Regions from separate parts of the Shewanella sp. AC91-MNA-CIBAN-0169 genome, predicted to be linked through region 2. Evidence: riboswitches for the same ligand, from Rfam matches in the RefSeq annotation. Region 2 holds a riboswitch; the other holds the start of a gene.
What was found. A riboswitch is a leader RNA that binds a small molecule or an ion and turns the genes downstream of it on or off. The one in region 2 is predicted to bind molybdenum cofactor.
Positions count from the first base shown of each region.

Region 1 (15,281 bases), on a different contig from region 2:
TTTATGATTCTAACCGCTATTCAATCCAAGGCTTACTGAGTAAAAGCCATGTTGACTGGATTGATTTAGGCGTTATAGCCGACAATAAAGAAGCCATTCGCGGTGCCTTTAAAGAAGCCGCCAGCAAGGCTGATATGGTATTAACATCCGGCGGAGTCTCAGTTGGAGACGCCGACTTCACTAAACAAATTTTGTCTGAAGAAGGCAAAATTACCTTTTGGAAACTTGCTATTAAGCCAGGTAAGCCATTCGCATTTGGTAAAATTGATAACGCAATATTTTGCGGTTTGCCCGGTAATCCCGTTTCTTCGATGGTAACGTTTTATAAACTCGTGTTGCCCATTTTGAATAAAATGCAGGGACTCAAGCCAGTTAAACCATTATTTTGCCAAGCAAGGTTACTGACAGATATACGAAAACACCCTGGTAGAGTCGAATATCAACGCGGCATACTCAGTCGTAATGAAATGGGTGAGCTTGAAGTTGCGATTACTGGCGGCCAAGGGTCAGGCATGCTCACATCAATGAGTTTAGCTAATTGCTTTGTGATATTAGATCAATTCCAAGGCGACACACCAACAGGCACCCAAGTCACCGTAGAACCTTTTAATAACGTGTTGTGTTAGGAATAGTATGGATTCACTTGATCAAGAGATACTCACTGATAATGAAATGCTGCGCTATAGCCGGCAGATCTCTATTAAGGCTATCGATATCGATGGCCAAGAAAAGCTCAAGCTTGCCAAAGTATTAATTATTGGTGCAGGTGGTCTAGGCTGTGCAGCAAGTCAATACCTTGCCGTGGCTGGGGTTGGTGAAATCACCTTAGTTGATTTTGATACCGTAGAGTTGTCCAATTTGCAGCGCCAAGTATTGCACTATGACGCCAATATTGGTCAAGCAAAAGTTGAATCGGCTAAACAGACACTGATGCTGCTTAATCCATTAATTAATATCAATACCATCAATAAGTTGTTAGATGATGATGAGATTAATGCATTGGTGAGCCAACATAGCTTAATTCTTGATTGCACCGACAACATGCTAGTGCGTGAACAGCTTAATAAAAGCTGTTTTGAGCACAAAGTGCCTTTAGTGTCGGCCGCGGCTATTAGAATGGAAGGCACTGTTACAGTATTTGACTACCAACAAGACAGCCCTTGCTATCAATGTTTTGGTGCTCTGTTTGGTGAGCAACAATTAACGTGTGTTGAAGCAGGTATTCTTGCGCCAGTGGTTGGCATGATTGGCTGCATTCAAGCAACAGAAGCAATTAAAGTCATCACGGTTATCGGCGAGCCATTAACGGGTAAGTTGTTAATGATTGATGCTATGACCATGGAGTTTAGGCAAATGCGTTTACCTAAACAACCACATTGTAAAGTTTGCAGCGTTAATCCGTAGATAAAATCACATATCTATAGTCATGGTTCTTTAGATATAGTTCTTTAGGTATAGTGATGGTGCTACTGTGCTGGCGAATGTACAGCGCCAGAGTCGCTTAATCGGCTGTTGGCGCTATCACCAATTGCGCTTTAGCAAGCTGTTCACGTTCGGCTTTAGCAATATAAGGTGATTTATTGGCGGCATGAAGCTTAGCGTTAGCTTTTTTGGCTTTAGCTTTAAGAGTTTGATTAATTTTCTTTTTACGATTCATATTGGTCACTTGATGGCATTTATACGAGGTAATTATAATCTCAAAATGATTAAAACCCTATAGATTCCAGCTTATCAGTGACCAAACAGCATCAATAGACTATGGTGTTAAACATTATTCTTGTAAGACTACCCACAAAGCATGAACAAGCCCTGGTACAAAAAAGAAAATACATAATAAGATATTTATTAATAAGTCTTTACCCATGCCTTTTTTGAGCAAAACCGCTACAGGCGGAAGTAAAATCGCAATAATCACCAGTAATAATTTATTAGAATCCATTTTAGTTACCTTATTTAAGTTGATTAATTTAGCTATAGTTATTATAAAAATAGTATACGATACAATTTGTTAACTAGGACAATTAGCTTATTATTCTAGCTACGCTTTTGATATCAAATTATGGAATAGTCTTATTCACGATACTAATGAGTCATATGGAACATAACCAAAGTATTATTTTTGTTCAATTTTTTAGCTTAATCGCAGTAAGTTGCGCTCTAGCTTGGACATTGCTTGCCAGTCTATTACGCATCGCACCTAAAGCCAGTTGGTGTTTCGCCGCTACCAATATTTGTACTCTTATTGGCATTTTGCTTTATACCCAACGTACTGAAGCAATTAACTATTTATACTGGTTTGTGGCAGACATGACAATACTTGTGGGGTTTGCTCTGGTGCGTTGGGGCAGCCAACATTTATTTAAGCAGCCTTTATCTTACCGATTCGATCTTATTTTGCTGGCAACCACAGCATTATTAATGCTGTTGGTTCCACCATCCCTGACCTACGCTGTCTACTTAGTTATTGTAATGAGTATTACCGCAGCAACGTTCATCACCCTTAGTGGTATTGATAATTTTCGGGCGGTAAAAAAACACTTACCGCTGCATTATGCCGCGTTGATTAACGTACCTTTTTTCACCATAGGCTTACTGTTTATCATCCGCGCAGTTGTTTTATTACTTTTCCCCGACGAACTTGCCCACATTTCAGCTGCAGACAAGCTTAACTCATCGTTAGTGATGTGGAGCTACATCATATTACTGCTACTCACTAACCTAGTATTGTTTGGTAATGCGTTGACTCGCTTAGTCTACAAGGTGGCTCGATTAGCCAATAAAGATCAACTAACAGGCTTATGGAATAGGCACTCTTTATTAATAAAACTCGAAGAAGTTGATGCCCTTTGGCTTCGAAATGGTTTGGCATATAGTTTAATGGTACTCGACTTAGACCATTTCAAACGCATCAACGACACTTATGGCCATTTAGCGGGTGATATGGTGTTAAAGAATACTGCTGATATATTAAAGCAATCACTGCGGAAAATTGATTTTATTTGCCGTTATGGTGGTGAGGAGTTTTTAATCATACTGCCATTAACCAATAAAAAAGAAGCTCAAATAGTGGCCGAAAAAGTACAGCAAAAAATCAATGAAAATACGGTTTTATGGCAGAAGACCCATATCAATACCACTCTCAGCATTGGTTATGCTACCTGTAAAACCCACCTCAGTATTGAACAATTATTACAACTCGCTGACGACGCTATGTACCTTGCTAAAAGTAAAGGCCGCAATACAATTTGCTCAATGGATTCAATGGAAGAATCAACTGTTAAGTCAACACAGCAACTGTAATCAACTCAAACATAGAATTCATAATGCACATCATCATCTTTAACCAATAACAGCCTAAAAATCTATTCTAGATAATAAACGCTTTTATTTAGCTATCTAGTGACTAGGGCTTGCCAGAGAGGCTTGTTACAAAAAATAGCATTGGCCATCATAAATTTTAAGTAAATCCATCTTATTGATTTCCACCATCAGTTAATTAAATTAACGTTAAATAGAAAACATTAAACTAAAATATTGCCATTAAAAAATTTTTACACTAGCCTCAATGGCATATTTAATAAGAAATTACCTTTATATGCATCTTTATGACGGAACATGAATCCACACAAATATTAATGCAAGTATTGTGTTTACTCGCAGCTGCAGCAACCGCCTCTTGGTGGGTTATGGCTTATCCAATGAGAGTTGCACCTAAGGCAAGTATTCATTTTTCATTAGCAAATTTATGCGTACTGATTGGCATGTTGCTTTACACCCAACGAACAGACCAACCTAGTTACCTTTATTGGTTCACGGCTGATGTAATGATCTTACTTGGACTGAGTACTCTTCGCTGGGGTGCACAAAGACTATACAGATTACCCAGTAGCAAATTATTCGATTTAACCGTCATCACTATGGCGGCGATATTGATGCTTTTGGTCACACCACAGCGCACCGAAGCCGTTTATTTGGTCTCTATTTTATCTTTAGCGGCATCAATATTATTTTTTGGGCTAGCTCGAGATCATTTACACGCATTTAGAGATACATTTACGGCTTTTGCTACCAACTGGTTAGTTATCCCAATAGCATTAATTGGCTGTTTATTTCTACTAAGGCCCATCATACTGTTATTTTTTCCAGACAAAATCACTGTTTTTGCCACCTTAAACACGGCTGATGCTAAACCGACACTATGGGTATATATCATACTGATATTACTTGTTAACATTTTAATTGTGGGTAACTCCATCAACAAGCTCGTGACAAAAATCCTCACCCTTGCCAACCGTGATGCTCTTACCGGTATTTGGAATCGTCATTCTCTTGATAAGCAATTACAACACATCCACAGTAGTTGGCACACTTCCAACATACCTTACTGCATCCTCTTAATCGATTTAGACCACTTTAAAGCGATTAATGATAATTGGGGTCATGCTATGGGGGATATTGTGCTGGAGAAATCAGCGAATGCTATTAATAATGTTATTCGGAATGACGATTTTTTATGCCGTTATGGCGGCGAAGAGTTTCTGATTTTATTACCAAACTGCACTCTAGAACAAGCTCATCAAATGGCTTCACGATGCCAGCAAGTACTTGCCGACCTTATTATTGATACAGGGGAAAATAAACTTGTCATTACTGCTAGTATCGGTTGTGCGATTGTCACACCAGACACACCAATTAAGCATATTCTAGCGCGAGCCGACAAAGCCATGTATAGCGCAAAAAAAGCGGGCCGTAATTGCATTGAGACAGCAGCTTAAGTTTACCTCTGATAGGAGTAATAGGCAGAGATTAGTCTTTACTAGGCCACGATAAGTCATTCGGTGATTGCCATTGGTTCATCATAAGTTGTTGGCACTCAGGTAACAAAAACTGCTTACCAAACTGAGGCAGTTGCTTGAAACAATAAACCTGCTCTAGATAGGTAAAATGCAAACTATAAGCATGTAAATAACATCTATCGCTCAGCTCATCACCATAGAGTTTATCGCCTAAAATAGGCACACCAATACTGGCTAAGGCCACTCTTAATTGATGGGTTTTGCCACTCAGCGGTTTTAGTAAATACATCCGCATACAAGAGGCAATACTCTGACTAAAAAACTGTGTCACTGCAGGGTTTTCTGTGGTTCGCAGTAACTTATACATACTGCGACGCGACTTCGCCATATCGCCGATAATCCAGCCTTGTTTCTTTTTAGGTTTACCACAAGCTATTGCCAAATAATATTTTTGAACTTTATGCTCAGTAAACATTTTGGTAAATATATTTGCAGCCTGAGGGGATTTAGCCACAATCAGCAAACCAGAAGTCGGTGTATCGAGCCGATGAACAGGGTAAAGCTTGTAACCTACATCAGCCTCAGCCTGTGCAATCACTCCAGCATTGCCATCTTGGCTATGAAAATGAACATTCACGGATTTACTGATGACAATAAAGTCTGTTTGATCACTTATCACTTGGTACATATATTATCCAACAACGATTAAATGAGAGGCTCGCAGGGTTATTTAAAGTGAATACTCACGAGTAAACCAGGGTTATTATCGAGTAGTGAAATCGTCGCTTTATGACGCGATAGAATAGCCTTTACCATCGATAATCCTAAACCAGTGCCTTTGTAATGGCGGCTAGGGTCTAAGCGCACTAAGCGATCGAATACCCGCTCTTTATCTTCGTCAATAATACCCGGTCCATTATCACTAATTTGAATGTGTTTACCGTGCTGAATAATATTAATCGTGGCGCCATTAGGTGAATACTTTATCGCGTTATCCACTAGATTAAATAATGCCTGAAACAACAAATACTTATCGCCATTCACGTGAACATCATCTGCTAGACTAATACTCAATACTTGGTCGTGACTCTCGGCAATCACCTCAGCCATTTCAAATAAATCTTGGCAGATTTGCTGTAAACTCACCGGCTGTAAATCAAGCGTTTGCTGACCTTCTTCGATGCGCGTTAACGATAACATCGCATCGAAAGTTCCCAAACAGTGGTCTAACTCTTCGAGTAGCTCAGCGGTGGCATCGGCAAGTTCAGCTGTAGGTTTTTGCGACAACAGCTCAATACCAATGCGTAAATGCGATAATGGCGTACGTAAATCATGGGCAATGTTATCGGTCACACCGCGAACGGCTCGTAAGTTTTGCTCTAAGGTGTCGAGTACTAAATTAAATTGCCGTGCCAGCATGTCAAATTCATCTTGGCTTTCGCTTACTGGCAGACGGGTTTCATAGTGTCCAGCTTCAATCTGTTCACTCAAACGGTTGTATTCGACCAGTCGTCTCAAAATGGCTTTTGAGAAAATATAGCCTAACGCTAGCGTGAGCCCTAAAGTGAATGCAACGGCCCAAAATGCAGCGTTAATAAACTTCTCGATTAAAGCCGCGAGTTGATCGGTACGTGTAGCAATTAATACTGGGCCATAACGGGTGATAACTAAGCCACCAGTAAGAATATGCAGTTTATCTGGACCACCAGTAAAGATAGGGAAATCTTTCGTTTCAGGCAGTTGTGGCATATTTTCGGGTAAGAAAGTCAATGCGCCCACCATATCTACACTGTTGCGCCAGGCAATCAGTGCAGTTTTAGGATCGGCAGCACGAATTTGAGCCGCAAAACTGCGACGGTTAACCGTTAATGCTAACTGTTGATAGCGCTGCATTTCTGCAGCTAGATGTTTATCTACTTGATTTTGTTGCTCGATCACTAACTGTCTATAGAGACTAAGCACCAACATAACAATGAGTATGGTTACTAATGTCGAGAAGATCAGCGTGATCCGCCACGCACTACTTTGGTAAGGCTTAATGCCTTTTACAAAGGCGATATCCAGCCCCTCTAACGGTTTCAATTAACTCACCATGGCCAAGCTCTTCAAACTTGCGACGTAACTTTGCAATATGCACATCAATCACATTGGTGCGAGGATCAAAATGGTAGTCCCATACAGCTTCAAATAATAATGTGCGGCTAATCACTTGATTAGGATGCTCCATCAAATACTTAAGCAATTGAAATTCTTTTGGTTGTAGCATTAACTCGCTATCGTCAAGGGTGACTTTACGGGTTAATAATTCCATCTTTAAACTGCCCACTTCAATTTCGGTGGCAGCCGGTTCAACCACGTTACGTTGCGCAAGTTTTTCAGCACGTACTAACAATTCTGCAAAGGCAAATGGCTTGGTCATGTAGTCATCACCGCCCGCACGTAAACCTTTTACACGCTCGTCAACATGACTTAATGCCGATAAAATAAGTACTGGTGTTTTATTACCACTGGTACGCAGAGCAGACAATAATGTTAAGCCGTCTAGCTTTGGTAACATGCGATCGAGGATCAGTAAATCATATTGGTTATGCTTGGCTAACGTGAGGCCTTCTTGACCATCAGTCGCGCTATCAACTTGATATTTCTGAGCCGTAAATCCGTCGGCTACATACTTTAACGTAGTAGCATCATCTTCAACCAATAAAATACGCATAGTCATAGAGTCTTTAATCCCATTTGAGCAGAGGTAGTGGACGTAGAGTCTCAATATCGAAAGCAATAGTATTTCTACTATCTTGATTGAGTAACTTTAGTTCGAGATAACTAATTGATAAATCGTGGTCCAATTCCGCCTGTGTTAAATATCCTTGTTGGTTTTCAATCGCGAGGGTCACTAATTCTGAAAACTTCATATGCTTAGCTCGCAGCATTTTTGCCGCATTAACTTGACCAATATCATCAGAGGCATAAGCAGACGATTTTTCAGTTAATAATGTACCGTCTAAGGCTCGGTATTGGTATTTATTGATTCGGTGAGTCTCTACGTTAACCATAGAAATCTTATACACCAACAAACCTTCTTCAACATCAACATCAAAGTCACATATGGTGCCTTCGTCTTGTTGCTCTAATTGTTCCATGACCGTTATTGGCTTTAAAAAATCGCCATTGATCAATAAAGAGTGCATAGATGGTGTGGCCATCACGGCACAAGGAAGAAAGCATATTGCTAGCAGCAACCGAACCATCACAAGCCTCTATATAATTGAAAATTCTATCACACGCCTACTCTACCTAAGAGCAGCCAAAGTCCCAAGAAATCTAAGATTAATAATTGATCATAAATACCATTTTTCAGTGAGATGGGCTGTCATGACACAACATTTTTTAGAAATGTGACAGCGGGTAAACCTATACAAATCAGCACAAATAGGAAGGTTTTATATCAAATGCGCTATTTAGGTCGCTAAATGGTCTGATTCAAACATCAATCACCAGTTTATTATCAGAAATCTGACATTCTGAGCAGTAAAAATGATTATTTAACCTTGGTTATCCGAGTTCAGACTGTGCACTTAAAATATGAATTTGATCGGACTTAAGCGCAATAGTCGTTTGCACCCCTGGCGCTAAGGCTAACTTATGCACTAAATGTGTCGGCACGTCTGCATTGATAATGGATCCAATGCCTACAACTGACGCTATCACTCGTGATGATTCACCCATCACCAACACAGATTCAATTAGTACTTCTAATTTATTTAAGCTTTTACACAGACGACCGCTGCTGATGGCGTTAAAGCGAATACCTTGATTCGGAATAACCCAACGGATAGATTGGCCGACAGTTAATGTTGGTGCACTGTCGCTGACAATCAATTCATCACCTAGTGTAAATTGGGTCATATTACGTTCAATATCTTGCGATACGACTTGACCGTCAAAAATATTCCTCAAGCCCATTTGCCGTGCAACCGCTTCGTTATTAGGATGAGATAGTACCTCAAATGGTTTGCCTTGTTGCAGCATTTGCCCCTGACTAATCAGTATCATCTTATCAGCCAGTAACAATGCCTCATGGATGTCATGCGTTACCATGACCACGGGAATAGACAATTGCTGCTTTAAGCGAGCTAACTCAATATACAAGCGTTCGCGGGTTTCTCGGTCTACCGCAGAAAAGGGTTCATCTAACAGTAGGATAGCCGGCTCACGCGCGAGAGCACGGGCAAGCGCAACTCGTTGACGTTGTCCACCAGACAATTGTGCGGGTAAGCGATCAGGCAACCCATGTAAATTGACACGTTCTAGCCAATCTAATGCTCGTTGCTTTCGTAATTCTTTCGGCACATGATCGAGCCCAGAAATAACATTGTCGAGTGCCGATAAATGAGGGAACAGGCCAAAATGCTGTGGCATATAACCGATGTGTCGCTGCTGGGGAGTTAACGAAATAGACTGCTTTGCATCAAACCATAATCTATCACCACAATGAATGCGGCCCCGTTGAGGTAGACTCAAACCGGCAATCATTCTCAGTAAGGTGGTTTTACCGCCACCAGAAGGGCCAACCACGGCTAGCACTTCACCAGCCCGACAACTGAAGTGAGCTTCCAATGGAATGGGCAATGTTTGTGAAATATCACATATAAGGTCAGCGTTGTGAGGCACCACGATGCCCTCCTAAGCGCTTCGACATACTTGTAGTGAGCGCTAACGCACTCACCGCAAACAACAATAATACCAAAGACATCATTCCTGCAGAATCGAAATCGAATGCCTGCACACTATCATAAATCGCTATTGAGATGGTTTTGGTTTCACCGGCAATGTTACCGCCCAACATCAACACCACACCAAATTCGCCCAATACATGGGAAAAACACAGTACAACGGCCGTTAATACACCAGGCCATATCATAGGTAATTCTATTCGAAAAAATATCCGTAATCGACTCATGCCACAGCAAGCTGCGGCATCACGAATATCGATAGGAATGGTTTCAAAAGCACGTTGAATAGGCTGAACCGCAAAGGGAATATTGACGATAATGGAAGCGATTACCAATCCTGAGAAATGAAACACCAATTGTTGGCCGGTTAACTGCTCAACCCATTGACCAATCATGCTCTGATTACCTAACCCTACTAGCAGGTAATAACCAATGACCGTTGGCGGTAACACTAACGGCACCATGATCAAAGCTTCAAGCCATGATTTACCTTTAAATTGGCGATATGCCAACGCCCGCCCGACAATAATGGCCAACGGAATTAACAATACTACGGTAAAACAACTCAGTTTGACCGACAGCCACAGAGCTTGCCAATCCATTAATCAGCCTTCTTTACAGCAGGTTTGGGTAAATTAAACCCAAATTGAGTTAATACTTCCTGTGCATCTGCTGATTGCATGTATTGATAAAATCGCTCCGCAGTTTCAGATGCATTAGGCATTAATGCCATCCGTTGATTAAGCGGTTGATATAGCGAATCAGGGATAACCACATAGTTACCACGCTTGGTAAATTCAGGAGATAGCACCAATGATAACGGCACAATACCACCTTGAGTCGATCCACTAATGGTAAATTGGGCAGCTTGTGAAGCATTTTCACCTAAAATCAGTTTAGGTTGCAGTGCGTCCCACAAACCTTTCGCTTTAAGGACTTCACGCGCACGTTCACCATAGGGAGCATGATCAGGATTTGCTATCGCAAAACGAGACACCTTTCCATCGGCGATTAATTGCGCTAATCCAACTAACTCAGGATCTAAAATTAACGGCGACTTCTTAGGTGCAGCAAGAGCAAGCCGACCGATGGCATAAACAACGCCATCATTTTGGGTAAAGCCCGCTTGATGTAACCGCTCAATATAATCTTCATCGGCACTGAGCATCATCTCAAACGGTGCACCATGCTGAATTTGGGTGACAAAATTACCCGAAGAACCATAACTGATCCGCAGAGCCAAACCCGTTTGCTGCTGAAAACGTATCGCTATCTCATCTACCGCAAATTTAATGTTAGCAGCCGCAGCAATGGCCGGAGCATCACTCGCGACACTTGCAGAACTAAACCCTACGGAACTAACAATGGCAAAGAATAATGCGATAACGCCAGCCCGGAATCGGGGTAGATATGAGTATGAACGCTGAGTAATGTTGGCGTTAATGAAAGACATTGAGGGTTTATCCTTGCTATGTACGAGCCATATAGACGATTACTTTTGCCACATTTTGGCTGCTTGCTGATCGCTATCACGCGCTTCAACCCACTTAGCGCCAGTATCACCTGCTTCAAGCTTCCAAAAAGGCGCTTTCGTTTTTAAAAAATCGATTAAAAACTCACATGCCGCAAAAGCCGCTTTACGATGAGCACTGGTTACACCAATAAACACAATTTGTTCGCCGAGCGACAACGTACCCACTCGATGAATAATCGTCACTTTATTTAAAGGCCAACGTTCACAAGCCTGTTGGCTAATCTGCAGTAATACTGATTCAGTCATACCAGGATAATGTTCGAGGGTTAAGTCAGTTACAGCGCTGCCATCATTAAAGTCTCGTACTTTGCCAACAAAATTAACCACGGCACCGTCCTGATTATCACAGGCAAGTAAGGCGTACTCATCAGCGACACTAAAGTCTTCCGTATGGACTCGTACAACAATTTGGTTGCTATGATGTTCCATATTATCCCCCTGTGACAGGAGGGAAAAAGGCCACTTCATCGCCATCATTTACAGGTGAATCCCACTGACTCATGGTTTGATTAATCGCCACCAGCAATTTGTCTGATGCCAACACTTTGGCCCATTTATCATCAGTAGCGGCAAGCGCTGCACGTAATGCTTCTGCAGTATCAATATTATCGCCACTGTGTTCAACTTTAGCGGTGCCTAATAACTCACGGATTTGCGCAAAAAATAACACTTGGATCATAGTGGTCTCTCAATGCATTTATTCATAACAAATATTGGGTTTATGTTAGTTCGTAATGGCCGAATTAGACTTTAAAATGACCCGATTTCCCGCCGCGTTTTTCAAGCAAACGAACTTGAGAAATAATCATGTCTTTTTGTACGGCTTTACACATGTCGTAAATGGTTAAGGCTGCCACAGAAGCTGCTGTTAGCGCTTCCATTTCAACACCGGTTTTACCCGACAACTTGCACAAACTGGTAATGCGCACGCGGTTATGATCAGGCTGAGCTTCAAGCTCCACCTCAACCTTAGTCAACATTAGAGGGTGACATAATGGGATCAAATCAGATGTTTTTTTAGCCGCTTGAATACCGGCAATACGTGCGGTAGCAAATACATCACCTTTGTGATGGCTGCCATTCATGATCATGGCTAAAGTATCCGCGGCCATATCAATAAAAGCTTCAGCGCGGGCTTCGCGCTCAGTGACGGCTTTTTCAGTCACATCGACCATATGGGCATTGCCATCGGCGTTAATATGGGTAAAACAATTGCTCATGCTTTTTTACTGCCTTAATCAAATTCAATGTCCATCGACTGAGCGCCACATGTATTGCCGCGTCAGTCGGTTTAACTCAATAACGGCTTAACCACCAATAGAGGCAAGGTGTTGAGTCACACCTGTAATGCCTTGATGTAAAAAGTGGGTTTCTTTTTTCTGCGCTAATTGACCGTGTAAGCGGCTAATTAATTCATCTCGCTGCGAAGGGTTTTGTATTAAATCGCGTAAATCGACGCCATTTTCAGTAAACAAACATAAATGTAATTTACCCTTTGCAGAAACTCGTAAGCGGTTACAGCTGGCACAGAAATTCTTGGCGTAAGGCATAATTAATCCAATACGACCTTGATAATCTGCATGGCTGAAGTTTTGCGCAGGACCATCATCAACACTTGGCAAGTCATATAACCAGCCTTCTCGCTCAAGTTGTTTTTTAATGTCTACACCCGCCAAATGATGCGCATTGAAGTAGTCGTGACCTAAACCGGTTTCCATTAATTCAATAAAACGTAAATCAATAGGCGTGTTTTTAATCCACTGTAAAAAACGCGGTAAATCTTTGTCGTTTAAGCCTTTCAATAATACTGCATTGACTTTAACTCGCTCAAAACCCGCTTCAAGAGCCGCGTCAATACCGCGCATTACTTGGTCGAACTTATTTTCGCCAGTAATTTGATAAAACATTTTAGGATCTAAGCTATCAACAGACACATTAATGCGCCGTAAACCTGCGTCATACCATTCTTTGGCATGTTGCTGTAAACGGTACCCATTGGTGGTCATCGCTACGGTATTAATATTGGGATTGTCGGCAACGATCCGCACAATATCTGTGAAATCCTTGCGTAGAGTGGGCTCGCCACCAGTGATACGAACTTTTTGTGTGCCTACCTCACCGAAACCGGCAACCAGATTTTCAATCTCGTTGAGGGTTAAGAAGGTAGGTTTACCATCCGGACGATAACCGTCGGGTAAACAATAAGTGCATTTGAAATTGCAAACATCAGTAACTGACATCCGCAAATAGTGAAATCGTCGACCAAAGCTGTCTTGTAGTTGGGACATGTTAACCTTTCCAAGTGTGGGAGGTGAGTGCATTTCTTTACTCACCCCGGTGGCAAAATTACCACGGCTAACTGCCCATATCATTGACGTAGGGCAAAAAGCTCGGAGAACCGTCAGATCCAATTATAGGCCTAAATACCGTTTTACAAATACCCCTTTAGGTGAATATCTTAGCTTGAAAGACTATATCGTTATCTATTTGTGACTCGACTCACGCTAACAAGATTGAGTTTGCCACTGTGACAAACGTTCATTTTGCGGTAAGGTGAGTAAAGGATAAACGATCGTTTACTTATTTTAATCGTTATAAAAAACAATAAACCCGCAATGAACGGGAAACTTTGAAAGGTGAGAAGATGGAACGCGAGTCAATGGAGTTCGACGTAGTAATTGTCGGTGCTGGCCCTGCAGGTTTGGCGACCGCTTGTCGTTTAATGCAAATATCTAAAGATGCCGATAAAGAAATCACTGTTTGCGTGGTAGAAAAAGGCTCTGAGGTTGGTGCTCATATTTTATCGGGTGCCGTATTTGAACCCGATGTACTGGACGAATTATTTAATGATTGGCGTGATTCAGACATCCCGCTAACCACCAAAGTCACTCATGACGAAATCTACCTGCTAAACTCAGAGACAAAATCTCGCTTAATGCCCAACAGCTTAGTGCCTAAAACAATGCACAATGATGGTAACTACATTATTAGTGTGGGTAACTTAGCTCGCTGGTTAGCCAACCGAGCTGAAGCCATGGGCGTAGAGATTTTCCCAGGTTTTGCAGCCAGTGAATTACTGTTTAATGAAGATAACAGCGTTAAAGGCATTTTAATCGGTGATATGGGTGTTGGCGAAAATGGTCAACATAAAGACAGCTATATGCCGGGTATGGAATTGCATGCCAAATACACCGTATTTTCAGAAGGCTGCCGTGGCCATTTAGGTAAACAACTGATCCAAAAATACCATTTAGACAATGGTAAAACGCCACAGCATTATGGCTTAGGCTTTAAAGAAATTTGGAAAATCCCTGCAGAGCAACATCAACAGGGTAAAGTGGTTCATACCGGTGGCTGGCCTCTCGTGGATGGCTCATCTGGTGGTGGATTCCTATACCACATGGAAGACAACCAAGTTGCTGTTGGGTTAATTATTGATTTAAACTATAAAAACCCTCATCTCAGTCCATTTGATGAGTTTCAACGCTATAAAACACACCCAGTGATTGCCGAAACATTAACTGGCGGTGAGCGCTTATCCTATGGTGCTCGCGCCCTTGCCAAAGGCGGCTTAAATTCATTACCTAAAATGAGTTTTCCTGGTGGTTTAATCATTGGCTGTAATGCGGGTACGCTTAACTTTGCCAAAATCAAAGGCACGCATACGGCAATTAAAAGCGGTATCATCGCGGCAAAAACCTTAGGCGAAGGCTTAATTGCCGGGCTTGAAGGCGGCAAAGATCTCGACTGCTTCCAAGACCGCTTCGAAAAAAGCTGGCTACATGAAGAGCTTTATAGCTCGCGCAACTTTGGTCCTGCAATGCATAAGTTTGGCACGCTAATCGGTGGCGCCTTTAACTATATCGACCAAAATTGGTTTGGTGGCAAGTTTCCAGTGACGTTTAGAGACACGACCCCAGATTACGCCACGATGGGCTTAGCTAGCGATTACAATAAAATTGACTATCCTAAACCTGACGGCAAGTTGAGTTTTGATAAGTTATCGTCGGTATATCTGTCGAATACTTTTCATGAAGAAGATCAGCTGTGTCATTTACATCTAAAAGACCAAAGTATCCCAATATCGGTTAACTTAGTTAAATTTGATGAACCCGCGCAACGTTACTGTCCTGCCGGGGTTTATGAAGTTGTTGAAGCAGCCGGCGACAAAAAGTTTGTCATTAATGGTCAAAATTGCATTCACTGTAAAACTTGTGA
Region 1 is NZ_JBEOPM010000021.1:31,049-46,329, forward strand. It holds gene moeA (molybdopterin molybdotransferase MoeA) at 1-626, shown strand, start outside; gene moeB (molybdopterin-synthase adenylyltransferase MoeB) at 634-1,404, shown strand; gene AAEY98_RS16625 (DUF2986 domain-containing protein) at 1,502-1,657, opposite strand; gene AAEY98_RS16630 (YqaE/Pmp3 family membrane protein) at 1,772-1,939, opposite strand; gene AAEY98_RS16635 (GGDEF domain-containing protein) at 2,095-3,300, shown strand; gene AAEY98_RS16640 (GGDEF domain-containing protein) at 3,606-4,775, shown strand; gene AAEY98_RS16645 (TIGR01621 family pseudouridine synthase) at 4,807-5,484, opposite strand; gene AAEY98_RS16650 (sensor histidine kinase) at 5,523-6,764, opposite strand; gene AAEY98_RS16655 (response regulator transcription factor) at 6,832-7,509, opposite strand; gene AAEY98_RS16660 (hypothetical protein) at 7,523-7,999, opposite strand; gene AAEY98_RS16665 (ABC transporter ATP-binding protein) at 8,349-9,470, opposite strand; gene modB (molybdate ABC transporter permease subunit) at 9,451-10,131, opposite strand; gene modA (molybdate ABC transporter substrate-binding protein) at 10,131-10,982, opposite strand; gene moaE (molybdopterin synthase catalytic subunit MoaE) at 11,022-11,492, opposite strand; gene moaD (molybdopterin synthase sulfur carrier subunit) at 11,494-11,742, opposite strand; gene moaC (cyclic pyranopterin monophosphate synthase MoaC) at 11,807-12,283, opposite strand; gene moaA (GTP 3',8-cyclase MoaA) at 12,371-13,351, opposite strand; molybdenum cofactor riboswitch at 13,339-13,471, opposite strand; gene AAEY98_RS16700 (electron transfer flavoprotein-ubiquinone oxidoreductase) at 13,708-15,281, shown strand, end outside.
Region 1: linked by a shared signal. The riboswitch ahead of moaA (GTP 3',8-cyclase MoaA) and the one ahead of moaA (GTP 3',8-cyclase MoaA) in region 2 are both predicted to bind molybdenum cofactor.

Region 2 (15,281 bases):
ACATCGTACCGAAACGGTGAATAATGGTCACTTTGTTTAATGGCCAGCGTTCACAAGCCTGTTCACTAATCTGCATTAATACTGATTCTGTCATCCCAGGATAATTCTCTAGGGTTAAATCGGTTACCGCACTGCCATCATTAAAGTCCCGCACTTTACCGACAAAATTAACTACAGCACCGTCCTGATTATCACAGGCCAGCAGCGCATATTCATCTGCAACATTAAAGTCTTCGGTGTGCACTCGCACCATGATTTGATTATTCATTCTAACCTCCCGTAACTGGAGGGAAAAAGGCGACTTCATCACCATCGTTTACAGGCGAATCCCACTGGCTCATAGTTTGATTAATCGCGACCAATAATTTATCCGATGCCAACACTTTTGCCCACTTATCATCTGTGGCAGCAAGCGCTACGCGTAACGTTTCGGCGGTATCTATATTGTCGGCACAATGTTCAACTTTAGCGGTACCTAATAGTTCACGGATTTGGGCAAAAAATAACACTTGGATCATAGTAGTCTCTCAACGTATTTATTCATAAAACGTATTTAAATTTACGCTAGTGATAATTAACTGATTAGGCTTTAAAATGCCCAGACTTACCACCGCGTTTTTCAAGCAAGCGGACTTGAGAAATAATCATGTCCTTTTGCACAGCCTTACACATATCGTATATCGTTAATGCCGCCACAGACGCTGCGGTTAAGGCTTCCATTTCGACACCGGTTTTACCAGACAGCTTACACAAACTGGTAATGCGAACACGATTATTTTCAGGTTGAGCCTCTAGATCTACTTCTACTTTAGTTAGCATTAGTGGATGACATAAAGGAATTAAATCTGAAGTTTTTTTTGCGGCTTGAATACCCGCGATACGTGCTGTAGCGAACACATCACCTTTGTGATGGCTACCACTCATGATCATGGTTAAGGTATCTGGTGCCATATCAATAAAGGCTTCAGCACGAGCTTCACGCTCGGTGACCGCTTTTTCAGTAACATCGACCATATGGGCATTGCCATCGGCGTTAATATGGGTAAAACGATCGCTCATACTTTTACAGCCTTATTAAAATTCAATGTCTATCGACTGAGCGTCACTGACATTGTGGGTGTCGTATCAGTTTGATTAGTCTTAAAATAGCTTAACCACCAATTGAGGCAAGATGTTGAGTCACGCCAGTAATGCCTTGATGTAAAAAGTGGGTTTCTTTTTTCTGAGCTAATTGACCGTGTAAACGGCTAATTAATTCATCTCGTTGAGAAGCATCTTGGAGTAAATCACGTAAATCCACGCCATTTTCAGTAAACAAACATAGATGTAATTTACCTTTTGCAGAGACACGTAAACGGTTGCAACTGGCACAAAAGTTTTTTGCATAAGGCATGATTAGCCCAATACGGCCTTTGTAATCTGTATGACTGAAGTTTTGTGCTGGACCATCATCAACATCAGGCAGATCATATAACCAGCCTTCTCGTTCAAGTTGTTTTTTAATATCGACGCCAGCGAGATGATGGGCGTTAAAATAATCACGGCCTAAACCAGTTTCCATCAACTCAATAAAACGTAGATCAATGGGTGTATTTTTAATCCAATGTAAAAAACGCGGTAAATCTTTATCATTAAGACCTTTTAACAACACGGCATTAATCTTGACTCGCTCAAACCCAGCCTCAAGTGCGGCATCAATACCACGCATCACTTGGTCGAATTTATTTTCACCGGTAATTTGGTAAAACATTTTAGGATCTAAGCTATCAACTGACACATTAATGCGTCGCAATCCGGCGTCATACCATTCTTTGGCATGTTGCTGTAAGCGATAGCCATTAGTTGTCATGGCGACAGTATTAATATTAGGATTATCGGCAACAATCCGCACTATGTCGGTAAAGTCTTTACGAAGTGTGGGTTCGCCACCAGTGATACGAATTTTTTGCGTACCGACATCACCAAAACCAGCAACTAAATTTTCAATCTCGTTGAGAGTTAAAAACGTAGGTTTACCGTCTGGGCGATAGCCGTCGGGCAAGCAATAAGTACATTTGAAGTTACAAACATCAGTCACTGACATTCGTAAATAATGAAAACGTCGACCAAAACTGTCTTGTAATTGGGACATGTTAACCTTTCCAAGTGTGGGAGGTAAGTGCATTTATTTACTCACCCCGGTGGCAAAATTACCACGGCTAACTGTCCATATCGTTGACGTAGGACAAAAAGCTCGGAGAACCGTCAGATCTAACTATAGGCCTAGATACCGCAATACAAATACCCCTTAGGTTAATATCTTAGCTAAAAAGGTTATATCGTTTACTATTTATGACTCGACTCACACTGACAAGATTGTGTTTGCTACTGTGACAAAAGCAAATTTTGCGGTAAGGTAAGCAAAGAATAAATGATCGCTTACATATGCCACATTTTTGTGCAAATGAATGTACTCACTCTTATCTCAAAGCGAAAAATATTGATTTTGCATTGAAAATGTCACTAAGGGCCATAATGAAAACTAGCCCTGTAAGGTGCTGAGCATTTTCAAATTCCGGTTTACAATAATCCGATGTACCTCATATATTGCCAAGGCCAGAATCGTAAATCCGGCCGCAACTATGCTCAAGTACTCACTTCCAAGTGTTTGAGATACATGTTTTCCAATGGACGCTGAGAACGAAACGCCTAGATATATAGCTGATGTGTTAAGGCCCAGCACGATGGATGCACTAGTAGGTGCAACTTTGACTAGCTGGTGCTGCAGAGGTACCAAGCAGCTCCAAGCAATCGCTCCCCAGAGCGCAAGTGACAAAATAGATACGAACGTTGAATTGGTAAGATATGGCAACAGTAAGAAGTTTACACTCAAAATCGAGAGCCCGAAAAAGATAATCGGCCTTGTACCCCATCGGTCGGTAAGCCTAACGACGAAAAAAGTTCCAAGGGTAGCCGCAACGCCCCAAACTGCCATTAGAATAGCTAATGTTTTGCCGTCACCACCAGTCGTAGGCATAAGAATTACACTGGCATAAGTATGAACGATATAAGATCCGATCATTAAAAACAATGTTGTTCCTAATAATCCCAGTACTGCTGGTTTCATTACTGAGGCAAGTAAATCCCTGCTCCTTTTTTTTGTGACCGTTCTTGGAATAGGTTCCATTAGAGTTCCAATCCCAATAGCCGCAGCACCAGCCAGTGCAGCAACAAGCCACATACCAAGCCGCCAGTCACCAAAACTCGTTGAAAGAGCAATTCCCAATGGAGCCCCAATCGCGGTTGACGCACTCAATCCAGCTGTAATGATTGCTAATGAACGGCCCCAATGCTCTTGCGCGACTATCGCTGTCGCCGCCGCTCCGGCAATTGGCATAAACAGAGCTCCTCCCAGCCCCCCCATCGCACGACCAGCGATAGCTAATTCTAGAGTTGGCGCCAGTGCTGAGAACACATGGCCTGCAGCAAGAATTAGCATGCCCACAACTAAAATAGGTTTATACGAAAAATTCACCAATAGGATCGCGGCAATAGGTATAACCAGAGCATAAGCTACAGCGAATGCCGCAATCATACTTGCCGCATCACCTACGCTGGTATTAAAACTCGCAGCTACTTCGGGTAGAAGGCCAGCCATAACGAAACTGCCAGTGCCTATGGAAAACATTCCTAACGCTAGGACTAATAGTCTATTCATTGAGTTTTCGAACTCCTGTTACAATTAATTTAGCACTCTGTACCGCAGAGTCACTCGGTTAAAAAAACTGATTTAGACAATAACGTCCTATCAATGGTTAATTCGGTAACTGATAACATTCAAGACACGCTCTTTGGGGAAAACTGTCTGCCCTTTAAGACAAAACGTACATGTCAGCTTCGGAGCAAGCCGGAAACTGTCCAGTGACTAGCAACCCACACGTCACAACATAGATTTGCCAATCATCAATTTCAGTTTACTGCCCCCACTGGCTTTGAGCATTTCCTTCATCAGGAATAACACTACTATAAGTGCCCCTTCTTTTTGTTGGTAAAGCACATCACTTGCTAGCCAGATAATAGGTAGCCGGCATCACAGCCTATAACAAAAACATCAGTACCTAGGGAACTAAGCTAACTAAAGCCTGCAGCAACAGACTTTCTAGCAAGTAGCGCTTGAGGTATAGGCTTCTCCGTAAATGGCTACATTGTCATGTCCACTAGAATCTAACGCAGTGAGCAAATCCTCGGAGAGCTTGACATAATAGATCCGTTCCGCAGGTACCCTAACTCGAAACGATAATTAGTTACGGTCTCTAGGTACTTAGATCTTGAGGTGGCTATCAGCATTTTTGCGGAAGCCATCACAAAGTCATTCTAAGTAGCACGAGGATTTAGCTCTACGAGTTTTAACCCGGTCTTATCCCTGGTGTCACCGAGAAGCTCATTTGACGCCAATAACATTAATCCTCTCATTTTTGTCAGTTCAATAATTAATTTACTGATTAACGGCCATGGTTAACACTTGCGGAGCTCTATTCATCTCTTGCATGCGAGTGTTATTTCGCTGCCTCATACCTTCGAGCTTTGGCACGAGAGATGGCCTTAATGGAGGTTATATATTGACGTGCTGCATCCCCTCAGTAGTATAACGATCGCCGCTAATGGTGCCATTCGGAGCTATTTTACCGAGTATAGAAATATCTTCCTCTGTCAGAGACAATGACCCAGCACCTATATTTTCGTCAATATAACGTTCTGTACGTGTACCGGGAATAGGGATAACGTGCTCTCCTTGCGCCAGAACCCATGCCAAAGCCAACTGTGCCGGTGTACAGCCTTTTGAATCTGAAAACTTAGTTAGCGCATCGATCACGGACAGATTCTTTTGTAAATTATCTCCCTCAAATCGTGGTTGAGAAGTACGTCTAAAGTCATCTGCAGCCATGTCGTCAACAGACCTGATATTACCCGTCAAAAAACCTCGGCCAAGCGGACTGTATGGAATAAATGCTACACCAAGTTCTTTGCAGGTCTGCAATATTCCGTCTTCTGGATCGCGCGTCCATAGAGAATATTCCGACTGCACTGCTGCGATTGGATAAATGGCATGGGCACGGCGCAGGGTAGCGGGTGATACCTCGCTCAACCCTAGGCCACGTACTTTACCTTGTTTAACGAGTTCAGCCATCGCGCCCACAGTATCTTCGATTGGAACAGCTGGATTTAATCGGTGAGCATAGTAGAGATCGATTGTTTCTATACCCAGGCGTTTTAGCGAAGCCTCACAGGCTTTGATCATGTAGGCAGTGGTATTGTCAATTCGGCGTTCCTCAAGCGGGCCATCACGTACAATGCCAAACTTAGTCGCCAGAGTGATTTCGTCGCGGTGTCGGGCGAGAAAGCTACTGAGAAGTTCCTCATTACGGCCAAGACCATAAGTATCCGCGGTATCAAAGAAATTAATACCTTTATCAAGTGCATACTCCAGCGTCGCGAGAGATTGAGATTTATTAGAGGGGCCATAGAACTCAGACATCCCCATACAGCCGAGGCCAATAGCAGAGACAGCGCCCAGTCCAGCGCCAAGATTACGTGATTTCATAGTAGTTATCTTCCTTTTATATTTCAAAATAATAGGTAATTAGCACCATCACCAAGGATCATTCGCAGGCAAGAATGGGTAATCAGTATACCCCGCGGCCCCTCCCCCATATGCCGTCGCGTTGTCAAGCGGATTGAGAGATAAATTAAGCTCTAATCGGGTAACCAGATCAGGGTTGGCAATATAGGGGCGCCCGAATGCAATCAGATCAGCGGTATCATTATGCCGCGCTGCAAAAGCTAGATCTCGGTCATAGCCATTATTAGCCATGTATATCCCTTTGAACCGCTGTCGCAAAATATCTAAATTAAACCCCCCTTTGACTATGCGTGGCCCACGAGTTATTCCCTCAACAACGTGAAGATAAGCCAAATCGATGTCATTGAGTTGGTCAACAAGAGCCTTGAACACCGGTTCGGGGTTGCTGTCGCTAAGGCCATTGGCCGTGCTGATGGGAGATATCCGTAGCCCAGTGCGGCCGCCATTACAAATTGCCGCAACGGCTTTGGTAACTTCAAGAGTCAACCGAATGCGGTTTTCTACCACCCCGCCATAGGCATCAGTACGTCGATTAGCCCCATCACGCATAAATTGATCAAGCAAGTATCCATTTGCGGCATGAATTTCGACACCATCAAATCCTGCTACAAGAGCGTTGTGGGCAGCCTGCTCAAAATCCGCCACTATTCCCGGTAATTCGTCAATACCCAACGCCCTTGGTATCAATGCCGGTTTCTTTCCCCCTGCCGTGAACGCTTCTACATCGGGACGGACTGCAGATGGAGCGACGGGTAGTTCTCCTCCCAACTGCACATCTGGGTGAGAAACCCGGCCAACATGCCAAAGTTGAGCAAATATCCGTCCTCCCTTATCGTGGACGGCCGCAGTGACAGGGCGCCAGCTTTCTATCTGTTCAGCTGTCCAGAGGCCAGGAGTAAAGGCGTAGCCCACTGCTTGTGGTGAAATGTTCAGCCCTTCACTGATTATCAAACCCGCCGATGAGCGCTGTGTGTAATACTCTTGCATCATAGATGTGGCAATACTTTCTGCCGAGCGAGCCCGTGTCAAAGGTGCCATAATTATACGATTTTTCAGGATATAAGGTCCTACAACAACTGGAGAAAACAGGTCGTTTTCAGGGGTATTAATCATATTAACTCCTCATTTCCTGGCAGGCAGGAGAGTGCATTTTTGACTGAGGGAACCAATGCAGGGTCTACGCAAAGGTTTTGCCAAAACCGATTCACCTGATTTTACCCTCTCTGATATAATTGGACATCGCGCCTAGTTACGAATTTTTACGTGTCTTATCCTTGATCTGACCCGACGTGCAGCGTGGATCAGCAGCCTGAAAAGCTGCGATCTCTTCGTCGCCAATAGACAACGGTGCGCAGCCGTGATCTTTCTCGCAAACGAAATCGTATTTGATGCCCGCTGCATGGCAGCTCAAGCACTCACGCCCTTCAAAATTGACAGCATGATCTCCTCGACTCGTGATCGTCGTACTCTTTGCCGTCACATCGAGTGCGAGGAACTCCCAACCATTACTGTCCGGGTAGTATTCTCTTGAGTGCTTGACCATCGCTTCAAACGGAACAAGTTGCATTACAGTACCAACAGGATACTCAGTATCAGAGACACGTTTGGTAAAAATACGGATAGCTTCCTTGAGTTTTTTAGGGTCAGAATGGAATAGAAAGGTATTGCGTACTTTGGGCAAATCATAAATGCAGCTAAACATTTCCGCTGTCACATGGATATCATTGCTGGAACGGATAGGAGCTTCGGCTTGCGTTGGAAAGGCAATGAATAATGCGGCAAACAGGGCCATTACATTAGCCAATATAGACCCAAAGCCAGAACTCAGATGGACTGTTCTCATATGTTTTCTCCTTAATTGAATGTTGTGATAAGCCCATAAACCAGCACGGAAATAATACGGTAACAGTTCCGCCCGGTACAATTTCGGGATGATGGATGACATTGACCGCCCCTTGAAGCCAACCAGAATTCCTATATTTCGGAATATGGAGACGCTTAATAATGAAACAGGGTCAGTCAAGTCAACCTTTTCCGCTTATTTCAACAGCGCAAGGATCTCTTGTGCAGCGGCAGCCGATGAGGCCGGATTCTGGCCTGTGACGAGTTTGTCGTCTCGCAGCACAAAGCTTGCCCAATCAACGTCTTTCTCATAATGGCCGCCATTGGCTTTAAGCATATCCTCAACAAGGAAGGGCACTACGTTGGTCAGGCCAACGGCCTCTTCTTCTGTATTAGTGAATCCTGTCACACGTCGCCCAAAAACTAAGGAGTTTCCGTCGATACCTTGGGTGTGGCGGAATATCGCAGGAGCGTGACAGACTGCCCCAACAGGTAAGTCCGCGGCTGCGAACGCCTCTATTAGGCGTATGCTGTCAGCATCTTCAGCAAGATCCCACAATGGGCCATGCCCTCCAGGATAAAAGATTGCGTCGAACCCTTCTTCAGTCATATCTGACAGCTTCAGCGTATTAGCAAGATGCTCTTGAGTCTCAAGATCCCCCTTAAATCGGCGGATATCATCAGTCTGTGTGTCCGCGTTATCGCTGGAAGGGTCAATTGGAGGTTGCCCTCCTTTGGGCGAAGCTAGAGTGATATCGGCTCCGGCATCCTTGAACACATAATAGGGTGCAGCAAACTCCTCTAACCAGAAGCCGGTTTTTTTACCAGTGTCTCCAAGTTCATCATGAGATGTTAGTATCATCAAAATTTTCATATTATTTTCCTATTTTGTATTGCCAACGCGGATCACCCGCTTTCCAAAATTATCGCCATTAAGAAGGCCTATGAAAGCTTCTGGAGCATTTTCCAGACCATCGATAATCTCTTCGCGATATTTCACCTTACTGCTTTCAACCCACGCGCCCATTTCCTTCGCGAAGTTCGGGTAGAGATGGCCAAAATCGTCAAAGATGATGAAGCCTTGCACCTTAATCTTCTTATGTAGGATTTGACCCATTAGCCAGTTCATTCGATCCGGTCCATCTGGCAGTTCAGTGGCATTATATTGCGATACCAACCCACACACTGGTATACGTGCATTGGAATTCAGGAGGGGAATAACCGCATCAAGAACTTTGCCCCCAACATTCTCGAAATAGACATCAATACCATTAGGACTAGCCTTGGCAAGACGATCTGAGAAGTCACTAGCCTTGTGATCTATACAGTCGTCAAAACCCAACTCATCTACCGCATAAACACATTTTTCAGGCCCACCCGCGATGCCCACTACACGACAACCTAATAACTTACCGATTTGGCCTACTGTTGCGCCGACAGGACCAGTCGCAGCAGCCACAACAATTGTTTCACCGGGCTTAGGCACACCGATCTGCGTCAAGCCTGCCCAAGCAGTAAAGCCGGGCATGCCCAAGACACCGAGCGCCCAGGACGGATGTGCTGGCGATGCACCAAGGTTAGTCAACCCAGTACCATCCGATAGGGCATAATCCTGCCAGCCATTGAAACTGAGTATCCAATCGCCTATTTCAAAGCCATCAACGTTCGAGGTTACAACCTGCGCGACCGTGCCACCAACCATAACTTCGCCGATCTCCACTGGTGCGGCATATGATGGTTCATCACTCATCCGTCCCCGCATATAGGGATCTAGTGATAAATATTCGGTACGCAAAAGCATCTGATTGTCGCCGATAGAAGGGACCATAGCAGCTTCAAGCCTTAGGGTGCTCTTCGTCGGTTCACCTTCAGGGCGTTCAGCCAAAACAAATTTACGATTTACTATTTCAGATTGTGTCATCTTTAATTTCTCCTACAAAGCAGCTTCAAGAATGCGGCGAGCATCATCTGGGGCAATTGCTTTGTTTTCACCAAGTGCTGTCATACCATGGCCCTGCAGTGCTGTAACGATATGATCAATATCATGTGCATCAATGCCGTAGTCGCCTAACCGAGTTTTGATACCCATCTGTTCAAAGAAACCACATGTTGCGTCGATCACAGCATCAATACGCACATCGTCGGACCCTTCGTGGATACCCCAGACATTACTAGCATATTGAAGTAGCTTCTCGCGTTTAGGCCCACGTTGATCATTCATCAGCGATGGCAACACAACAGCTAGCGTTCGAGCATGGTCAGTATCATTCAAGGCGGTAATCTCATGCCCAATCATGTGGCTAGCCCAATCTTGAGGCACACCAGCACCAATCAGCCCGTTGAGAGCCATCGTCGCTGTCCACATCAGATTGGCACGAATGTCATAATTTTCTGGAGTCTCAAGAGCTTTAGGACCTAGATCTATAAGTGTGCGCAGCAGAGATTCAGCGAAGCCGTCTTGGACGTATGCAGCCGCTGGGTAGGTCAGATACTGTTCGATGGTATGGACAAAGGCATCCACCACACCATTGGCAATTTGTCGTGTAGGTAAAGTATAGGTGACCTCCGGATCCAAGACAGAGAAAATCGGGTAGCAATAAACGCTATTAAACGGAAGCTTTGCACCCTTCTCTGGATTTGTAATTACTCCCCCAGAGTTCATCTCTGAACCAGTTGCCGGTAAGGTCAATACTGTGCCAAACGGCAGCGCCTGCTTAATAACAGATCCGCGTGATGTCAGAATTTCCCATGTATCACCATCATACTTTGCCGCTGCTGCAATAAACTTTGTGGCGTCGATGACAGACCCACCACCAACCGCTAGCAGGAAAGTTATTTCTTTTTCACGGATCATCTCTACAGCTTTCATCGCTGTAGCAAAGCGTGGATTTGGTTCAATGCCTCCAAACTCAAGCACTGTTCGCCCAGCTAAAGCCGAACGAACTTGGTCCAGAACACCTGTCCGCTCAGCACTGCCACCGCCATAAAGAATCATCACTTTCGCATCATCAGGGACCTGATCTTTCAGGTCTGCAATGCTATTTTTGCCAAATAATATTCTAGTTGGGTTGTAAAAGTTGAAATTTTTCATACAAATTTCCTTTAGTCTCAATGTGTAGGCGGAAATCAATGTTTCCGTGTGTAGCGTTAGAATATGGGAATAGCCAATGCCTCGCCCAGGCCAAGCACCCTCAAAGGCCATACCCAGCAATTGGACGATGAAGCAAAGATCAAAGTCGTATCGACTATCGGCACGCAAGCTAAAACCCAACTGAATCGAGTTTTTGACCACTAGGCATAAAGCTTGACTAGCTTTACGCTATCGTAAATTCAAAAATAGGGAGCGTAACTGAGTGCAAACAGTTAACTCAGTTACATCAACCCTCTGCTATTCAGCCAGACTATTTTCACCTAAAATTTGCCATTGTTTAGGACTTTTCGGCTTAGAACGGCGCATCGATATCAACCACGGAGATGAGTTTGTGGTTAACGAACTCCTTGATTCCTAGCCCGATCAACTCTCTGCCGTACCCCGAACGTCCGATGCCACCAAAAGGTAGATCCGCCTTAGCCATTGTCGGGTGATTAACAAAAACCATGCCTGTGGAAATTTGCTTTGCTACATCGTAGCCATGATTGGGATCGGCAGTGAAAACTGACCCGCCTAGACCAAATGGTGAATCGTTGGCGATTCGCACAGCATCCGCCTCATCCTTCGCGCGGAACAGCATTGATACTGGACCAAAGAATTCCCAATACCGAGCGGGGTTGTCTTCAGAAATATCGGTCAAAATAGTTGGCTGGACGAAAGCCCCCGAGCTGGGAACCTTTGGTCCTACTTCGGTCGCTGTCGCTCCGTAAGAAACCGCTTGGCGTATCTTATCTTTAATCTCTTCTGCCGCGGCCTCAGAAGACAAGGGAGCTAATGTCGTCGATGGGTCTAATGGATCCCCCACCCTCAGATTAGCAACACCGGCGATGTAACCTTCAAAAAATTGGTCGTAAACGTCATCGACAATGATCATGCGTTTAGAGGACACACAGACCTGGCCACCATTCCAATGTCGTCCAAAAACAGCCCATTTAATAGTTTTCTCCATTTCTGCATCAGCGAGCACAACGAAAGCGTCAGCTCCGCCAAGTTCGAGCGTAGATTTTTTCAACGCTTTACCGGCTTGCGAGGCAATTATTGAACCCGCACCTTCAGATCCGGTCAGTGCAACTCCATGAACGCGTGGATCATTGATGATCGTTTCGATTTGAGCCCTTGTTGCATAAAGGTTTTTAAACGCTCCCTGGGGTAAACCGGCCTCCAACATCAATTTTTCGAATGCCGCTGCGGCCTGTGGCACATTTGATGCATGCTTGAGTAACATGGTGTTACCTGCAGATAATTGTGGCGCGGCAATACGAGCAACTTGGTAGAATGGAAAGTTCCACGGCTCAATTGCCAGTAAAATCCCTAGCGGTTCAGCGGATAATACAGCGTCTCCCTCACTGGGATCCGCTACTGGCAGCTTTTCAGATGCTAACAGCCTCTCTGCATTATTCGCATAATAGTCAAAGATATCTGCTGAAAGAGCGATTTCAGCTTTAGCTTCCGGTATGAGTTTACCCATTTCAATAGTCAGAAGGTTAGCGAAAAAATCAACGTCACGACGTAATATGTCTGCTGTATTGTGCATGACTCGAGCCCGTTCCGAGAAACTGGTTTCTTTCCAAGTCAAAAACGCATTATGCGCATGTTCAATCGCCTGATCTACTTCAGTATTTGTTGCATCTGGAAATGACGAAAGGAGTTCGCCAGTGTATGGATTGAGTGATTCGTAGGCCATTTAAGGACCTCCTCTTGATTAATTACGGCAGTGCTTCAGAACTTGATACGGCTCTCTATTAGCTCTACAGTAGACCGCCTGTCTATGACACAGAGTAAATAAAAAGCCGATAGAACGACTTGTAAATCGCGATAACGGTTTGTTCTGAACAAATAAGCCAACAAACAATAGACCAGTCTACTACATTTAGTCAATGAATTTTCTTAAACAATAAAAAAATCTGTTATTTTTATTGAAGAACAGCTATAGCCTATTTATCTTTCAAGATGAATTTTACAAGCAATATTTGGCAGTTTTGTATAAAATAAATCTCATGAAATGTCATTATTCTTTACAAATAAGAGATAAAGCACTAGAAAGGGAATAGCATGCAGCAAAGAGGATTTTGCTAAACGGTTTATACTTTTTGTTACAAATATAAAGTCGCCTTGTTTAAAAAGCTTCAGTCACTCGCTAACAACCCACAATACGGGAGCGAACATTGAAGAAGTTTCCAGTAACGCATTTCGATTCCCTATAAAGAATCATGTTATCTATTATGCAAAAAGAGAAGATACAGTTGTTTTAGTCGGAGTTATATCATCTGACATGTCACCTCAAAAACATATGATTCGAATGAAAGATATAACCAATGAGCTAGGTATGTGAATTTAGTTGTTGATCATTCCAGAAGTGCGTCTTTGTGATATTCGAAACTGAACGCATCCGAGATAAAATCCTTTAAATCAAATTCTTGGTTTTCTTTCAAAACATCAATGATCCGCATCCACCCAAGATAATTGGGAAAATAATCTGTTCCTACTCCGTTAAATCGCTCCATCCAGCTTAGTAGGTGTAATGGACATGTAAATATTGACGTTCTGTATATGGAACTGCTTGCCAATCACCCGTTCACCCTTGCTGGTAATAGCTCGGTAGTGCGTCAAGTTATTCTCTTTTGCAAAAGAACAATAAGAACGCGCACCATCGGAGCACAGAATAGAGTCAGGAACGACAATCGGCTTTATTGCCAATTCAATCTTTTCTTTATTCGGTCTGCCGAGCATGTAATCTGTCGTGGCACCGCTGCGATCTTTGACGATGAGAACGACTACCTGATCTTCTTTCGTGCGTTTATCTGCCAAACCACCACGTTTGCGTGGCTCTCTGTCATGGATAGTGCGTTTTCCTTTGTAGCTTTCAGCGAAAAACTGTAACGATTTAATCTGAATGTTATGTCTATAAGGGTCTTAAATAGCGAATTATTAGACCAGTCAATTTTATTATGGCATAGTCATGATCCAATGATCGAATTGAATATTAATCGATCTATGTTCACACCCAATCAAAGTAAAATATTTTTTGGAGCTATAAATATGATCCTTGTTCATCACCTTAACGATTCACGCTCACAACGTATTCTCTGGTTACTCGAAGAGCTAGGCCTCGAATATGACGTAAAATGTTATAAACGTGACCCTGACACACATCTAGCACCGCAGGAGCTCGTTCGGATTCACCCCCTGGGGAAATCACCTGTCATTGAAGACGGCAACAACATCATTCATGAGTCTGGAGCGATTATTGATTACCTCATAAGGAAGTATGCAGGAGACAAATTGCACCCAGCGAATACAACTTTAGCTTATGAGCAATATGTACAATGGCTTCACTATGCAGAGGGATCGGCGATGTTGCCCCTGCTTTTGAAGATCTATGTAGATCCTCTTGCTGAAGGTGGAACACCTCTGCATCCTAGGATCAACAGCGAACTAGACAACCATTTGGGCTTCATCGAGGCTTCACTAGAAGGGAAAACCTTTTTGGTTGATGAGAAATTCAGTGCTGCAGACATTCAGATGAGTTTTGTCGGAGAGGTTGCAGCCTCTTTTGAATTATTGCAGCTACGCCCTAACCTACAGGCTTGGATAAAGCGGCTTCAAACTCGGCCAACTTATCAATTAGCTATTATGAAAGGAGGAACATATAGATTGGCCAAGTAGTAACTGACTCAGTTTAGAAACTTTTTATGTACTACAAACAGTTATAATTCAATTAGTCCCACATATCTCGGATGCTACAAACTACATATCTGTGATATGGAAGATAGTGAGTAGAGCCAGTACCCACTTCACAGCGGGGGATTTTGGGACTATTTCGATTTATTTCAATCAATAGACAGAAACCGAAACCGACCAATATTATCAAGAGGGTGCTGTATAAATCGTTGTTTACTGGAGTTATTGTGCCCCTCTGCTGACTTGATTTAGCAGACAACTAACACTTCGGTAATCTCCCATTACTTCTTTGACTGTCTTACCTGATTATGTAGCACAAGCCAAAGTGATATTCTTATCGTTTCAAGATACAGAGTACAAGTAAAAAACTAGCTTAGATTTGCAGATAGAAAAATGATTACATTTAAAATCAAATAAAATCAGATAACTAAATTTTAAAAGATAAAATTTATCCAAAGACACTTTCTGTGGAAAGGAGTAACTATATGCATTTTCACAATCAGATAAAGCTGACGGAAAATCATTGACCGATGAACTAGAACGAGAAGTTCATCTATTTGATCTAGGCACACCTTCTTCGAAGGTAAAAGCAAACGGTGTACTTGATATACATCAAAGTAAGTAGTATAAGTGTGACTTAGTGAGCTGTATTAATGTGATCTTAGTAAGCTGTTTTGATGTGTACTTAAAGGGCATCAATTGAAAGGATTTCGTATTGAACATGAAAATGGATATAGTCAATCTAAATATCAGAAGCTTAAGTTTAAGCTGTAACAACTGTAATCGAATGACAGAAATCGAAGGTGAGATTGTGTGTTTTGAACAAGGAAAAATCAAACGTCTAATTTTAGACCCTTCTCCAACTTCACTCATGAGAATGGTGTGTATTCATTGGCAGAAAAAGTGATCTTCTAAAAATCTATAAAGCAGCATTAACAGTACAACAATATGAATGTTTTGTACCACAAATCTACATGATAAACACTC
Region 2 is NZ_JBEOPM010000028.1:4,869-20,149, forward strand. It holds gene moaE (molybdopterin synthase catalytic subunit MoaE) at 1-268, opposite strand, end outside; gene moaD (molybdopterin synthase sulfur carrier subunit) at 270-518, opposite strand; gene moaC (cyclic pyranopterin monophosphate synthase MoaC) at 583-1,059, opposite strand; gene moaA (GTP 3',8-cyclase MoaA) at 1,151-2,131, opposite strand; molybdenum cofactor riboswitch at 2,119-2,251, opposite strand; gene AAEY98_RS18815 (MFS transporter) at 2,522-3,697, opposite strand; gene AAEY98_RS18820 (aldo/keto reductase) at 4,592-5,581, opposite strand; gene AAEY98_RS18825 (alkene reductase) at 5,630-6,733, opposite strand; gene AAEY98_RS18830 (hypothetical protein) at 6,870-7,565, opposite strand; gene AAEY98_RS18835 (type 1 glutamine amidotransferase domain-containing protein) at 7,659-8,336, opposite strand; gene curA (NADPH-dependent curcumin/dihydrocurcumin reductase) at 8,346-9,383, opposite strand; gene AAEY98_RS18845 (iron-containing alcohol dehydrogenase) at 9,396-10,553, opposite strand; gene AAEY98_RS18850 (NAD-dependent succinate-semialdehyde dehydrogenase) at 10,906-12,297, opposite strand; partial or broken gene AAEY98_RS18855 (IS1595 family transposase) at 13,037-13,487, opposite strand; gene AAEY98_RS18860 (glutathione S-transferase) at 13,590-14,279, shown strand.